DNA from 2 places in the Sphingomonas sp. BK069 genome. Region 2 is predicted to be linked to the other one. Evidence: riboswitches for the same ligand, from Rfam matches in the RefSeq annotation. Region 2 holds a riboswitch; the other holds the start of a gene.
What was found. Region 2 has a riboswitch for cobalamin ahead of cobW (cobalamin biosynthesis protein CobW). Riboswitches for the same ligand answer to the same signal wherever they lie in the genome.
Positions count from the first base shown of each region.

Region 1: it holds a riboswitch for cobalamin, as region 2 does, so the genes downstream of both, FHY02_RS20565 (TonB-dependent receptor) here and cobW (cobalamin biosynthesis protein CobW) in region 2, are expected to answer to the same signal.

Region 1 is NZ_JACHZH010000011.1:21,806-29,245, forward strand. It holds gene FHY02_RS20550 (efflux transporter outer membrane subunit) at 1-1,328, shown strand, start outside; gene FHY02_RS20555 (response regulator transcription factor) at 1,336-2,013, shown strand; gene FHY02_RS20560 (ATP-binding protein) at 2,014-3,339, shown strand; cobalamin riboswitch at 3,742-3,981, shown strand; gene FHY02_RS20565 (TonB-dependent receptor) at 4,148-6,190, shown strand; gene FHY02_RS20570 (methionine synthase) at 6,244-7,272, opposite strand; gene FHY02_RS20575 (putative oxygenase MesX) at 7,301-7,440, opposite strand, start outside.
Region 2 is NZ_JACHZH010000001.1:997,311-1,004,750, forward strand. It holds gene odhB (2-oxoglutarate dehydrogenase complex dihydrolipoyllysine-residue succinyltransferase) at 1-635, shown strand, start outside; gene FHY02_RS04995 (GIY-YIG nuclease family protein) at 737-1,024, shown strand; gene lpdA (dihydrolipoyl dehydrogenase) at 1,120-2,520, shown strand; gene FHY02_RS05005 (molybdopterin-binding protein) at 2,532-2,738, shown strand; gene FHY02_RS05010 (GCN5-related N-acetyltransferase) at 2,749-3,042, shown strand; gene FHY02_RS05015 (DUF4126 family protein) at 3,305-3,754, shown strand; cobalamin riboswitch at 3,815-4,049, shown strand; gene cobW (cobalamin biosynthesis protein CobW) at 4,222-5,259, shown strand; gene cobN (cobaltochelatase subunit CobN) at 5,267-7,440, shown strand, end outside.

The DNA.
Region 1 (7,440 bases), on a different contig from region 2:
TGAGCGTGCCCAAGCCGCCGCCCACCGTGGCGCCGGACAGCGCCACCGGGGCCTTCGCGTCGCTTCCGGTGGCCTCGATCGCGCCGGTGCCCGACGACTGGTGGCGGCTCTATGACGATCCCGTGCTCGACGGACTGGTGCGCTCGGCATTGGCTGCTAACGCCGATCTGCGCGTCGCCTATGCCAATCTCGACGGCGCACGCGCGGCCTTGCGACAGGCACGGGCGGCGCGGCTGCCGCAGACGACGATCGAGAGCGCGCTTGGAGTCGACAACCCCGCCGGACAGCCGAGCGCGTCGGGTAATGTCCCGACGACAGACTACGATATCGCCGCGACCGCGAGCTGGGATCTCGACCTGTTCGGCCGGCTTCGCTCGGCCGCGACTGCGGCGGGGGCGGACGCGGAGGCCCAGGCGGCCGTCGTCGACGGCTTGCGCGTCGCGGTCGTCGCCGACACCGTGCTGGCCTATGTCGACCTGTGCGGATCGAGCCGCGCCATCGCCACCGCGCGCGAGGTCGCTGCGGCGCAGGATCGGTCGGTCGGGCTGGTCCGTGAACAGCTTCGCGCGGGCGAGGTGTCGCCGCTGGAGGTGTCGCAGGTCGCGACGATCGCCGCCGCCACCCGCGCCGCCATCGCGCCATTCGAGGCACAGCGCGCTAATGCGCTGTATCGACTTGCGACGCTGCAGGGTCGCCCCCCCGCCGAGGCGCGCGCCTGGCGCTTCGCCTGCACCGCTGCGCCTCGCCTGCGCGGGGCGGCACCGGTCGGCGACGGGACCGCGTTGCTGTTGCGCCGCCCCGACGTGCGCGAGGCGGAGCGCCGCCTTGCCGCCGCGGCCGCACGGATCGGCGTGGCACGCGCGGACCTCTATCCGCGGGTCAATCTGGGCGCGGCTGTCGGGTTGCTGTCCGGCGGGATCAGCGCGGCGGTGACGCCGCTCGTCAGCTGGGCCTTTCCCAACCAGGCACCGGCACGCGCAAGGCTGGAACAGGCCCGCGCTACCGAGCGCGCGGCGCTGGCCGGATGGGACGTGGCGGCGCTGCGCGCGCTGCGCGAGGTCGAGACGGCGCTGGCGACCTACGACGCCGAGACCCGGCGCAACCGCGATCTGGCGACCGCCTCGCGCGAGGCGCAGGCCTATGCGCGGCGCGCGGTTGCCCGGGTCCGCCTCGGCGACGCACCCGGTCTGCTCCAGGTCGACGCGCAGCGAGCAACCGCATCGGCGACGTTGCAACAGGTCCAGTCCGATCTGGCGGTGTCTCAAACCGAGGTCGCTCTCTTCCGCGCTTTGGGCGGCGGTTGGCGAACTGACGCTGCTACGCGATAGTCGCGCGATGCGGATATTGATCGTCGAGGATGATAGCGACACCCGCGCCTTCGTCGCGCAGGGGCTGGGGCAGGCCGGACATCAGATCGCGGTCAGCGAGGATGGTCGCGACGGACTGTTCCAGGCGACCGGTGGGGGCTTCGATGCGATCGTGGTCGACCGGATGCTGCCCGGCCTCGACGGCCTGGCGCTGGTGAAGGCGTTGCGCGCGGCTGGCGACGCGACTCCGGTCCTGATGCTGACCGCGGTGGGCGGTATCGCCGATCGCGTCGAGGGGCTGGAGGGCGGTGCCGACGACTATCTGGTCAAGCCCTTCGCCTTCTCCGAACTCGCCGCTCGCCTCAATGCGCTGGCGCGTCGGCCGGCACCGCGCGGCGACTACACGCATCTGCTCCGGGTCGGCGATATCGTCCTCGACCTGCATCGTCGCGCCGTCGAGCGCGACGGCCGGCGCGTCACCCTGCAACCGCGCGAGTTCGCGCTGCTCGCCGAGCTGATGCGCAACCCGCGCCGGGTGATGACGCGCACCATGCTGCTGGAGCGGGTGTGGGATTTCGATTTCGACCCGAAGACCAACATCGTCGAGACGCATCTGAGTCGACTGCGCTCCAAGCTCAACGCCGGCTTCGACGCTGATGCAATCGAAACGGTGCGCGGTGCCGGCTACATGATCCGGGGCGAATAGATGCTCGCCCGCCTGTGGCGCTCGACTTTCGGCATCGTCGTGCTGGTCGCGCTGGCGTTCAGCGTCGCGACGCTGGCGATCGGTGCTGTCGCCTATGAGGTGACGCACGAGGCGTTGGAGGAGCAACTCGACCACCGCGTCGCGGTCGAGACGCATGCGCTGATTGCCGAGGCGCGCGAAGGCGGCTTGGCGGGGGTGGCGGACGCAGTCCGCCTGCGCAAGGATGCCCGCAACGAGGCGAGCCTCGATTATCTGCTCGTCGACCGCGCCGGGCGGACGATCGCCGCGACGATCACGCCGCTGACGCCGGTCGAGCCGGGCTATCAGGAGCATTTGGGTTTCCGGCGCGGCGCTGATGCCGGCGTCGGTCAGGCGCTCGCCACGCCGCTGCCCGGCGGGATGCTGGTCGTCGTCGCCGACCGGCGCGATCTCGCGGCGATCGACCGGACGCTGGCGTCGCTGTTCGCGACCGCGCTGGCGACGATGCTGGCGCTGGGGATCGGCGCGGCCGTGCTGGTCGGATGGCTCACTCGGCGTCGCCTGTCACGCATCGATACCACTGCGCAGGCGATCATCGCCGGCGACCTGACGCAGCGGGTGCCACGCGACGGGTCGGACAGCGAGTTTGACCGCCTCGCCGCCACCCTCAACCGGATGCTCGATCGCATCGCCGCGCTGATGGATAATCTGCGGCAGGTATCGACCGACGTCGCCCACGACCTGCGCACGCCTTTGACCCGCCTGTGCAACCAGCTCGACCGCGCCGCGGCCGGGGACGCGGGCGCGATCGAGGCGGCACGGCGGCAAGCCGACGATCTGCTGGAGATATTCGCCGCGCTGCTGCGCATTGCCGAAGTCGAAGGGCTGGCTGAACGTCGGGCGTTAGGGTCGATCGACCTGTCGGCGCTGCTGGAGGACATGGCCGAAACTTATCGCCCCGACTTTGAGGCCAGCGGCCACCTGTTATCGGCGGATATACCGGCCTGCTTGCGTGTCGAGGGCGACCGCCGTCTGCTGGCTCAGGCGCTGTCGAACCTGTTGGAGAACGTGTTGCGCCACACGCCGCCCGGCACCACAGCGACACTGGCTGCAACGGCTACGCAGGATGCGATCGAGGTGGCGCTGGAGGATGACGGCCCAGGCGTTCACCCCGCTGATGCCAAACGCCTGTTTCAGCGTTTCGCGCGCGCCGAGGCGTCACGTACCACTGACGGGCATGGGCTGGGCCTTGCCCTCGTTCGCGCCATCGCCGTTGGTCATGGCGGCAATGCAATTCTGTCCCGATCCGAGCGGGCATTCGGTGTCACCATACGGCTTCCGAGATAGATGGATACGCGCTGGCGTTTGGCGTCAGGGTTCTTGAAATCTGAGTGGACGACGGCTTCTGAGAAGCCGCAGGCTTTCCCATTCGACCATCTCAATCGGGACGGTGAGCGGCGTAAGCCAACGTTAGCTATGAGCGCTGCCTCACCCGAAAGCGGCCGGTCCGCAAACCTGCCAATCTCAGACGTTCGAGGTGCGTCCGGCCGGCGCCACTGGTAAATGGCTGAGAGCGGGAGGGTAGCGGACGGTCCGCTTCTGGTGAATCGGCCCACGAGAGTGCAGATGCAGCGGACGGGTAGCCGCGCCGGCGTTCCTGAGTGCCGCTGCGACGGCGCTCGTCACGCAGAGTTGCGGATCAACCGGGCAAGCGGTACGCGCCTCTTGTCCGACCGGAGGCACCTCCAGTCGGACACCGATCGCGCTGGTGCCCCGAGAGGGGCTTAAAAGGGAACACGGTAAGGGAGGACACCCTCCCCCAGACCGAGGCTGTCCCTGCAACTGTAAGCGGCGAGCGAGACGTACATCGCATTTCCCGTTGGGAGATGCAGCCACTGGATCAACGCCGCAGCGGCCACGATCCGGGAAGGCCGTATGTCGAGCGACGACCCGTGAGCCAGGAGACCTGCCAGCGTCCGGTCGCTCTTGCTTTGGCCCAGGGGATGGCCGGGGCACGGTTCTTCCGTCTGAGCGACGAACGAGCGACGGGGGTCGCATTGGTTCGTGTCGCGGATGCTTGCGTCCGTCTGTCGACGCACGCCGACCGTTTACAGCGGACACCCCCGTCGAGGTCGCTTGGCGTGAGGGGACGAACATGAAGGATACGAGACTACGTGCCGGCTGGCTTGGATGCGCTGTGCTGATTGCAGCGTCCAGTGGGACACCAGCAAGCGCACAAACCGAGGGTACAGGCGCCGCCTCGACGAAGGAGCCAGCTGACGATATCGTTGTATTTGGCCGGGGCGAAGCGAAGATCGGTGTCGCCCACGCGGCGAGCGAGGGCACCGTTGCGGGCGCGGACTTGCTGGTTCGGCCTCTGCTCCGCGTAGCGGAGCTGCTGGAGGCGGTCCCGGGCATGGTCGCCGCTCAGCATTCCGGGAGCGGCAAGGCCAATCAATATTTCCTACGCGGCTTCAACCTCGATCACGGGTCCGATTTCACGACCTACATCGATGGCGTGCAGATGAACCTGCGCACGCACGGTCACGGACAGGGCTATCTCGACCTCAATGGCCTCATTCCCGAGATCGTCGCGCGTGAGGATTTCCGCAAAGGACCATACCGCGCCGATGGTGGCGACTTCGCCTTGGCAGGCGCCGCCTACATGACCACGATTGACGGCTATGCACGGCCCTGGATGTCGATCGAAGGTGGCTCCTATGGCTATGGCCGGATAGCGGCAGGTGGTAGCATCAAGGATATTGGCTCCGGCGAGCTGACGCTGGTGGCACAGGCCAAGATCTATGATGGGCCTTGGCAGGAGCCCGAGCATCTGCGCCACGCATCAGGCTTTGCGAAGTACATCGCGCCTGCCGGCGCCGGTCAGATCGAGGCGTCCTTCAACTCCTACCGTGCGACCTGGCGCCCAACCGAGCAGATCACCGAGAGGATCATCGGGACTGCCTCTTGCAAGGACGTCTTCTGTTCTCCCGATCCGACCGCTCGCGGCGAGACGACGCGGCTCGTCGGCAACATCGCGGTGCGGCAGCCCGATTGGCACGCCAACGTCTATGGCCAGTTCTACGACTGGTCGATGTATTCCAATCCGACCTATACCGATGCCGACGGCACCAGCGCACAGATTCGCCAGTTCGACAAACGCTGGATCATCGGCGCGCGGGGCGAGAAGCGCTGGACGCTTGCGCCGGCCGTCGCCGTGTCGGTCGGGACGGAGGAACGCTACGACCATGTCGGGAGCGTCGGAGTTTATCGTACCAGCGCCCGCGCCTTCCTGTCGTCGCTTGGCCGCTACCATGTCGAGGAGGCGTCTGCCGCGCTATATGGCGATGTGACGGTGACACCGATCACAGGCCTCCGGCTCATCGGTGGGGTTCGCGGGGACTATTACCATTTCGTCGTTCGCGCGCGGGATGAGGCGGCGGTTCTTGCAGGCCAAGGCAGCGGCGATGATGCCATCTTCTCGCCCAAGGCATCGATCGCATACTCTCCGACCGATCAGCTCGAGTTCTACGGTAACTGGGGCCGTGGCTTCCACTCCAATGACGTGCGCGGGGCGGTCAACGTCGAGACGCCGGTGCCAGTGTTGGTGCGCGGAGACGGTCGCGAGATTGGCGCTCGCTGGCAGCTGCCCGGCTTCTCGCTCACCGCGACCTATTGGTGGCTCGATGTCGACAGCGAGTTGCGCTTCGTCGGCGACTCAAACGCAGTCGAACCGACAGGCGCCAGCAAGCGACGGGGCTATGAGCTGGTAGCGTTCTGGCGTCCCACGTCGTGGGTCGCGATCGACGGCAACTATACCGAGAGCAGGTCGCGCTACGATAGTGGCGACCGCATCCCGAACGCTTTTGAAAATGCTGCATCTGCCGGTATCGCGTTGGTCCTAAACCCATGGGAGGCGAGCGTCCGCGTCCGTCATCTCGGCCCCTATCCGCTAATCGAGGACAACAGTGTCCGCGATCGAGGCAGCACGGTCGTCAACCTCCGGGCGGCACGGAAGATCGGACGCTACGAGTTGTACGGCGAGGTGCTGAACATCCTCGACAGCCGCGATAAGGACATCGCGTACTACTACGAGGCCTACATACCTGCCTTCGACTCGGCGGGACCGACAGATGGACGGCTAAGCCGTGTCGTCGAGCCACGAACGCTGCGCTTGGGTGCCAGGGTCAACTTCTGAACTCTAGCCGGTCGCCAGCTTGGGGTAGGCCCTAAGCTGGCGATCGCGGCACTTCAGGCAACGATTTCCCGGCGAACGATCTCTGCCCCCGCGCCCAGCGCCTTCAGTTTTCCGGTAGCGACCTCACGGCTCAAAGGGGCCATGCCGCAGTTGGTAGCCGGGTAGAGTTTGTCGGAATCTACGAACCGCAGCGCATTGCGCAGCGTGTCAGCGACCTGCTCCGGCGTCTCGATCGTGTCCGTCGCGACGTCGATCGCGCCAACCATCACCTTCTTACCACGGATCAGCTCGATCAAATCCATCGGCACGCGCGAGTTGTGGCATTCGAGCGAGATGATATCGATCTTCGACTTTTGAAGATTGGGGAAGGTTTCCTCATATTGGCGCCATTCGGAGCCGAGCGTCTTCTTCCAGTCGGTATTGGCCTTGATGCCATAGCCATAGCAAATGTGGACGGCGGTCTCGGCCTTCAGGCCCTCGGCCGCGCGCTCCAGCGTGGCGATGCCCCAGTCGTTGGCCTCGTCGAAAAAGACGTTGAACGCAGGCTCGTCGAACTGGATGATGTCGACCCCGGCCGCCTCCAGCTCGCGTGCTTCCTCGTTGAGAATGCGGGCGAACTCCCACGCCAGCTTCTCGCGGCTGCGGTAATGCGCGTCGTACAGGGTGTCGATCATGGTCATCGGCCCGGGCAGCGTCCACTTGATCGGCTGATCGGTCTGGGCGCGCAGAAACCGGGCGTCGTCGACGAACACCGACGTCGGCCGCGAGACTGCGCCGACGACCGTCGGCACGCTGGCGTCATAGCGGTTGCGGATGCGCACCATCTCGCGCTTCTCGAAATCGACGCCGTCAAGATGCTCGATGAACGTCGTGACGAAGTGCTGGCGCGTCTGCTCGCCATCGCCGAGAATGTCGATCCCCGCCCGCCGCTGGTCGTCGACCGCCAGGCGCAGCGCGTCCTGCTTGCCCGCGACCAGCTCCTCGCCCTCCAGCTTCCACGGCGACCACAGGGTTTCGGGCTGAGCGAGCCACGAGGGCTTGGGCAGGCTGCCCGCAGTCGTCGTCGGCAACAATGTCGTCATGATGCAATACCTGTCGTGTGGGTGGTGTTCAGAGGCCGCAGGTCGCGGACCAGCGTTGAAGCGCCGGCCAGTGCGGTTTGATGAAATGCTCTTCGGCGAATTTGCCCTGCAGGGCGGCGAGGCGGCTGCGCTCCTCGCGATCGTAGACGATGCGGGTCAGCGAATAGT
Region 2 (7,440 bases):
CGCAGAACAGCGCCGCGATGCTGACGACGTTCAACGACGTCGACATGACCGCGGTGATCGAGGCGCGCGCCAAGTACAAGGACCTGTTCGAGAAGAAGCACGGCGTCCGGCTCGGCTTCATGGGCTTCTTCGTGAAGGCCGCGACGATGGCGCTGAAGGACATCCCGTCGGTCAACGCCTCGATCGAGGGCGACGAGATCGTCTACCACGACTATGCCGACATCTCGGTCGCGGTGTCGGCGCCCAATGGCCTCGTCGTCCCGGTGATCCGCGACGCGCAGGCGCTGTCGGTCGCGGGCATCGAGAAGACGATCGGCGACTTCGGCAAGCGCGCCAAGGACGGCACGCTCAAGATGGACGAGATGAAGGGGGGCACCTTCACCATCTCGAACGGCGGCGTGTTCGGCTCACTGATGTCGACCCCGATCATCAACCCGCCGCAGTCGGCGGTGCTCGGCCTCCACCGCATCGAGGAGCGCCCGGTGGTCCGCGACGGCCAGGTGGTGGTGCGCCCGATGATGTATCTCGCGCTGAGCTACGACCACCGCCTGATTGACGGCCGCGAGGCGGTGACCTTCCTGGTCGCGCTCAAGAACGCGATCGAGGACCCGACGCGGATTCTGATCGACCTGTAAGTTCCCCGTGCTCCTGCGCACGCAGGAGCCCAGGGTTACAAGCGTGACGTTCGTTATTCCTGGGTTCCTGCGTGCGCAGGAACACGGTCTAGAATGAAGGGGTGAAGCCCGGTTACGTCTACCTGATGGCAAGTCGCCGCAACGGCACCTTGTACGTCGGAGTGACCAGCGGCCTCCCGGCCCGAGCGTATCAACACCGTAACGGTCTCATTGACGGCTTCTCCAAACGATATGCCTGCACGCTGCTTGTCTGGTACGAGGCGCACGACGACATACAGGATGCGCGGCAACGCGAGCTGCAGCTGAAGAAGTGGAAGCGAGCCTGGAAGCTCGACCTCATCGAGCGGTCCAATCCAGGCTGGAAGGATTTGTACGAGACGCTGTTCTGATCGTGTTCCTGCGCAAGTAGGAGCCCAGAGCCACAGAGGGCGCCTCGCGATAACCCTGGGCTCCTGCGTACGCAGGAGCACGATGGAGCAGAGTGATGGCTGACGAACAGCAGTACGACTATGACGTTCTCGTGATCGGCGCCGGGCCGGGCGGCTATGTCGCCGCGATCCGCGCCGCGCAGCTCGGGCTCCGCACCGCCTGCGCCGAGAGCCGCGAGACGCTGGGCGGCACCTGCCTCAACGTCGGCTGCATCCCTTCCAAGGCGATGCTCCACGCCTCCGAGCTGTACGACCATGCCGCCAACGGCGCGATGGCCAAGCTGGGCATCAAGACCCAGGTCGAGCTCGACCTCGAGACGATGCATGGGCAGCGCCGCGACGCGGTGAAGCAGCTCACCGGCGGCATCGAATATCTGTTCAAGAAGAACAAGGTGACCTGGCTCAAGGGCCGCGCCGCCTTCCAGGACGCGCATAGCGTCTCGGTCGGCGACCAGCGCGTCACCGCCAGGAACATCGTGATCGCGACCGGCTCATCGGTCACCGCGCTGCCCGGCGTGACGATCGACCAGCAGGTGGTGGTCGACTCGACCGGCGCGCTCGAGCTGCCGCGCGTACCCGAGCATATGGTGGTGATCGGCGGCGGCGTGATCGGGCTCGAGCTCGGCTCGGTGTGGCGCCGGCTCGGCGCCAAGGTGACCTGCGTCGAGTTCCTCGACCAGATCCTGCCCGGCTTCGACGGCGACATCCGCAAGGAGTCGAACAAGATCTTCAAGAAGCAGGGGATCGAGTTCAGGCTCTCGACCAAGGTGACCAACGTCGCGGTCGAGGGCGGCAAGGCGGTGCTGACACTCGAGCCCGCGCAGGGCGGCGAGGCGACCACGCTCGAGGCCGATTGCGTGCTGGTGTCGATCGGGCGCCGCCCCAACACCGACGGGCTCAACCTCGAGGCCGCCGGGCTCGCCACCAACCAGCGCGGCCAGGTCGAGATCGACCACGACTTCCGCACCAAGGTCGACGGCATCTGGGCGATCGGCGACGTCGTCCCCGGCCCGATGCTCGCGCACAAGGCCGAAGACGAGGGCATCGCGGTGGCCGAGAACATCGCCGGGCAGCATGGCATCGTGAACCACGACGTGATCCCCTCGGTGGTCTATACCTGGCCCGAGATCGCGGGCGTCGGCCTCACCGAGGAGGTCGCGCGCGAGCGCGGCGAGGTGAAGGTCGGCAAGTTCCCGATGATGGCCAACAGCCGCGCGAAGACCAACCACGAGCCCGACGGCTTCGTGAAGGTGATCGCCGACGCCAAGACCGATCGCGTGCTCGGCGTGTGGTGCATCGCCACCGTCGGCGGCACGATGATCGCGCAGGCGGCGCAGGCGATGGAGTTCGGCGCCACCAGCGAGGACATCGCCTACACCTGCCACGCGCACCCGACGCATTCTGAGGCGATCAAGGAAGCCGCGATGGCGGTCACCGGCAAGCCGATCCATATCTGAGGTCGGGCAGCATGAAGCTCAGCGCGCGCAACCAGATCAGCGGCACGATCACCGCGATCACGCCGGGTGCGGTCAACGGCACGGTCAAGGTCGACATCGGCGGGGGCAACACCGTCACTGCCGCGATCACCGAGGAGGCGATCGCCGAGCTCGCGCTCGCGGTGGGCGATGCCGTTACCGTCGTGGTGAAGGCCAGCGACGTCCTGATCGGCAAGTGAGCCGGCCGGCGTGACGCGCGAGGAGCGCGAGCGCCGCTGGCTCGCGCTCACCCGCGAGGTGATGCCGGGGCTGGCGCGCGCGCGCGGCTGGCCCGTTCACGCGGATCATTGCTTCCAGCGCATCCTGCTCGACCACGCCTGCGGGGAACGCTGGTATGACGCGATAGCGGCACGCCCGGCCTATCGCCACGCGACCGACGCCCAGCTCGACGCGGCCGTCGCACTGGGTGAGGCGGTCGTGGCGGGCGACGCGGATCTTGCGGCGTTGAACCGCCAGTCGCTGGTGTGGCGGAGGAAGGTGTAGCGTCCCGCGCGCACGCCATCTCTGCGTCGCCGTCGCCGAGTTCGCGTAACACCCCGGCTCGTCTGACGCACCGGTAGGAATAGACATCTACCGCCGGTCGTTGATCGCGGGCAGCCACAGCCGCGCAGCCACACCGTCCCCGTTCTACACTGTCCCGCTCCGAACAGCTCCCGGACCATTGTACGCACGGAGGAGCCCAGACCGCGTTGAACTCTCCCCCGCCTTGCCGGTTGTCGCCGCATTGCCACGGAGAATACCCGCCATGCTCGCCTCGCTGTTGATCGCCGCCGTCTCGGGCATGCGCGCGATGACTCCGCTCGCCACCGTCGCCAACGCCGCGCGTCGCGGTGAACTGCCGCGCGGCGGTGGCGCGCCCGCGTTGCTCGCGCACCCGCTCGTTTCCGCGGGCACGCTGGCGCTCGCCGCGGGTGAGCTCGCCGGCGACAAGATGAAGACCGCGCCCGACCGGATCATCCTGCCCGGCATGGTCGCGCGCGTCGCGACCGGGGCCTTCGCGGCGGCGAGCCTCGCGCCAAGAAGGCAGCGCACGCTCGCGGCCGTGCTCGGCGCCGGGGTCGCGGCCGGAGCCTCCTACCTCACCTTCCGCGCGCGGGCAGCGGCGATGCGCCGTTACGGCCAGACCGCCACAGGCGTCGTGGAAGACGCGATCGCACTCGGCACCGCCGCAGTGGCGGTACGTGTCGCGCGCTGACGCCGCGACATATTGGCAGCGACGCGGCGATCGGCTACGCCGCGCGGCGGGGCCGGTATCCGGTCCCACGATCGCGCCGGTGCCCCGACGAGGGGCTCAAATGGGAATGCGGTGACGGGATTACTCCCCAAATCCGCGGCTGTCCCTGCAACTGTGAGCGGCGAGCGAGCGGCACATGCCTCCTGCGAAGGCCGGAGGCGGTCACTGGAGTGCGGGGTTCGCCCCGCCCCGGGAAGGCCGTGCCGGGAGCGACGACCCGCGAGCCAGGATACCTGCCGGCGCAGGGTCGCTCTTGCCTTTGGTCCAGGGGATGGCCGGGCACGGTGTTCCGTCTGAGCGACGAAGCCATGCGGCCGGGGCCGCAGCGGCGCGTGGCACGGGCGACGGCGGGCGCCCGTCCGTGGTGCGCGCCGGCCGACCTTCGGCCCCGGTCCACGCACTCGTCGCGGCGCCCCGAAGGAACATCATTGCGCGACCTGTCCAAGGTTCCCGTCACCGTCGTCACCGGCTTCCTCGGCGCGGGCAAGACCACGCTGATCAGCCATCTCATCCGCCACGCCGGCGGGCGGCGGCTCGCCGTCGTCGTCAACGAGTTCGGCACGCTCGGGGTCGACGGCGCCATCCTCGAGCAATGCGCCATTCCCGACTGTCCGGCGGAGAACATCGTCGAGCTTGCCAACGGATGCATCTGCTGCACCGTAGCGGATGATTTCATCCCGACGATCGAGCGGCTACTCGCGCTCGAGCCTCGCCCGGACCATATTCTGATCGAGACCTCGGGGCTGGCGCTGCCCAAACCGCTGCTCAAGGCATTCGACTGGCCCGCGATCCGCTCGCGCGTGACGGTGGACGGCGTGATCGCGCTGGCCGACGCCGAGGCGGTCGCCGCCGGCCGCTTCGCGCCCGATCCCGCCGCGGTCGCCGCACAGCGCGCCGCGGACGTCGAGGTCGAGCATGACACGCCGCTGGCCGAGGTGTTCGAGGATCAGCTCGCCTGCGCCGACGTGGTACTGCTCACCAAGGCCGATCTCGCCGGCCCGGACGCGGTGGCGACGGCGCGCGCGGTCGTGGTGGCCGAGGCGCCGCGACCGGTGCCTGTCGTCGCACTGGTCGACGGCGCGATCGATCCCGGTGTGATCCTCGGGCTCGGCGCGGCGGCGGAGGACGACCTCGCCGCGCGCCCGTCGCACCACGACGGCTTCGACGACCATGAGCACGACGATTTCGACAGCCTCGTCCACGAGCTGGGCGAGATCGACGACCCGGCCGCCCTGTCCGCGAGGATGGCGACGTTCGCGCGCGACCACGACGTGTTGCGCGTGAAAGGCTATGCGGCGGTGCGCGGCAAGCCGATGCGGCTGCTGGTGCAGGCGGTCGGCGCGCGCGTGCGCACCAGCTACGACCGGCCGTGGCGCGCCGACGAGCCGCGCCGCACACGGCTGGTGGTGATCGCCGAGCGCGGGCGGGTCGACGCCGCGATCGTCGGGGCGGCGCTCGCCGGCTGAGCCAGCCATGCACGTCCTCTTCCGCGAGACGCACGGGCTCGACGCGGCGGCCGCGCCGCGCGACCTCGCGCAGTCGCCCGCCGATCTCGTCGTCCTGTCCTTCTCGGACAGCGACCTGCAGGCGTTTGCCGTCGGCTGGCACGCCGCCTCGGCGAGCGGGGCGGCGCTGCCGTCGCTGCGGCTCGCCAACCTCGCCGAGCTGACGCACCCGCTCTCGGTCGACACCTATGTCGAGACGACCCTGGCCCACGCGCGCGCGATCCTGGTTCGGCTGATCGGTGGACGCTCCTACTGGAGCTACGGGCTGCAGCAGCTCACGCGCTTGGCGCAGGAGCGCGGCATCGCGCTGGCGGTGCTCGCCGCGGACGGGCGCGAGGACGCCGCGCTCGACGCCGCCTCGACGTTGCCGCCCGCCGAGCTGCGCGCGCTGGCGCGGCACTGCGACGCGGGCGGCGCCGAGGCGGCGCGCGCCGCGCTGGGGCTGCTCGCGCGTGCCGCCGGGCTCGACGCCGCGCTGCCGGCGGAGACATCGCCGCTCGCCGCGGTGGGTGCCTGGGCGGAGGGTGCCGCGCCCACCTGCCCCGCCGCGCTCGCTTTCGCAGTGGAGCGGCCGCGTGCGCTGATCGTCTTCTACCGTTCGTATCTGCTCGCCGGTGATGTCGCGCCCATCGCGGCGCTGAGCCAGGCGCTCGCCGCGCGCGAGCTGCCTGCGGCGGCGCTCTTCGTCCCCTCGCTCAAGGCGCCAGAGGCACGCGGCTGGCTGCGGCGCTGGGTCGCCGCGCTCGCGCCCGAGGCGATCGTCAGCGCCACCGCCTTCGCCGCGGGTGACGCCGAGGATGCGTCCCCGCTCGACGCCGCGGGTGCGCCGGTCTTCCAGGTGGCGCTGGCGACGTCCGATCGGTCCGACTGGGCCGCGGCGGTGCGGGGGCTCTCGCCGGCTGACCTCGCGATGCACGTGGTGCTGCCCGAGGTGGATGGACGGGTCTTCGCCGGGGTGGCGAGCTTCAAGGATGCGAGCGCGCGCGATCCGGTGCTGGAGTTCGCCCGGCGCGTGCATCGGGCCGAGCCGGCGCGGGTCGCCGCCATCGCGGACCGCGTCGCGGGCTGGGTCGCGCTCGGGCGCAGGCCGCGCGGCGAGCGGCGGATCGCGCTGGTGCTCTCCACCTACCCAGGCAAGGGCTACCAGCTGGCGCACGCGGTCGGGCTCGACCCGCTCGCCTCCGCCGAGGCGCTGCTGCGCGACCTGGCCGAAGCGGGCTATGATGTTGAGATTGGCGGGATCGAGCCGCTGTATGGGGTGCACCCGGGCGGGCTCATCGCTAGGCCATCCCGGCGAACGCCGGGGTCCAGGCGGGGAGGCTCCCGTGATAGCACCGCGACGTTCCCCACCTGGACTCCGGCGTCTGCCGGGGTGGTTTCGGCAGGTGGTGACGATCGCCCTCTCCACTTCGTGGGCAAGGAAGCTTCCCTCGCCTGGCCGCTCGCCGACTATGAGCGCGCCCTCGCTACCCTCCCCCGCGCTCTCCAGGACTCACTGACCGCCACCTGGGGTGCGCCCGACGACGATTCCGCCGTCGCGGATGGCCACTTCCACTTCGCCGCCCTTCAGCGCGGCAACGCGCTCGTCGCGCTCCAGCCGGAGCGCGGCGACCCGCGCGCGCGCGGCGGCGACTATCACGACGTCACCCGCGTCCCGCGCCATGCCTATGTCGCCTTCTATCTCTGGCTGCGCGCGCGCGGCAGCGACGCGATCGTCCATGTCGGCGCGCATGGCACGCTCGAGTGGCTGCCGGGCAAGGCGGTGGCACTCTCGGACGAATGCTGGCCGGAGGCGCTGATCGGCCCGACCCCCCTGATCTATCCCTTCATCGTCAACGATCCCGGCGAGGCCGCACAGGCCAAGCGCCGCGCCGCCGCAGTGACGCTCGGGCACCTGCCCCCGCCGCTGGTACGCGCCGAGACGGGCGTGGGGCTCGGGCGCCTGGAGCTGCTGCTCGACGAATTCTCCGCCGCCGACGGGCTCGATCCGGCGCGACGCGCGCGGCTGATCGGCGACATCGCCGACGAGGCAGCGGCGACCGGGCTCGCCGCCGAGCTCGATCTCACCGCCTGCGCCGGCGACGCCGAGCGGGTCACCCGCATCGACGCCTTCGTCTGCGACGTGAAGGACGCGCGCTTCGG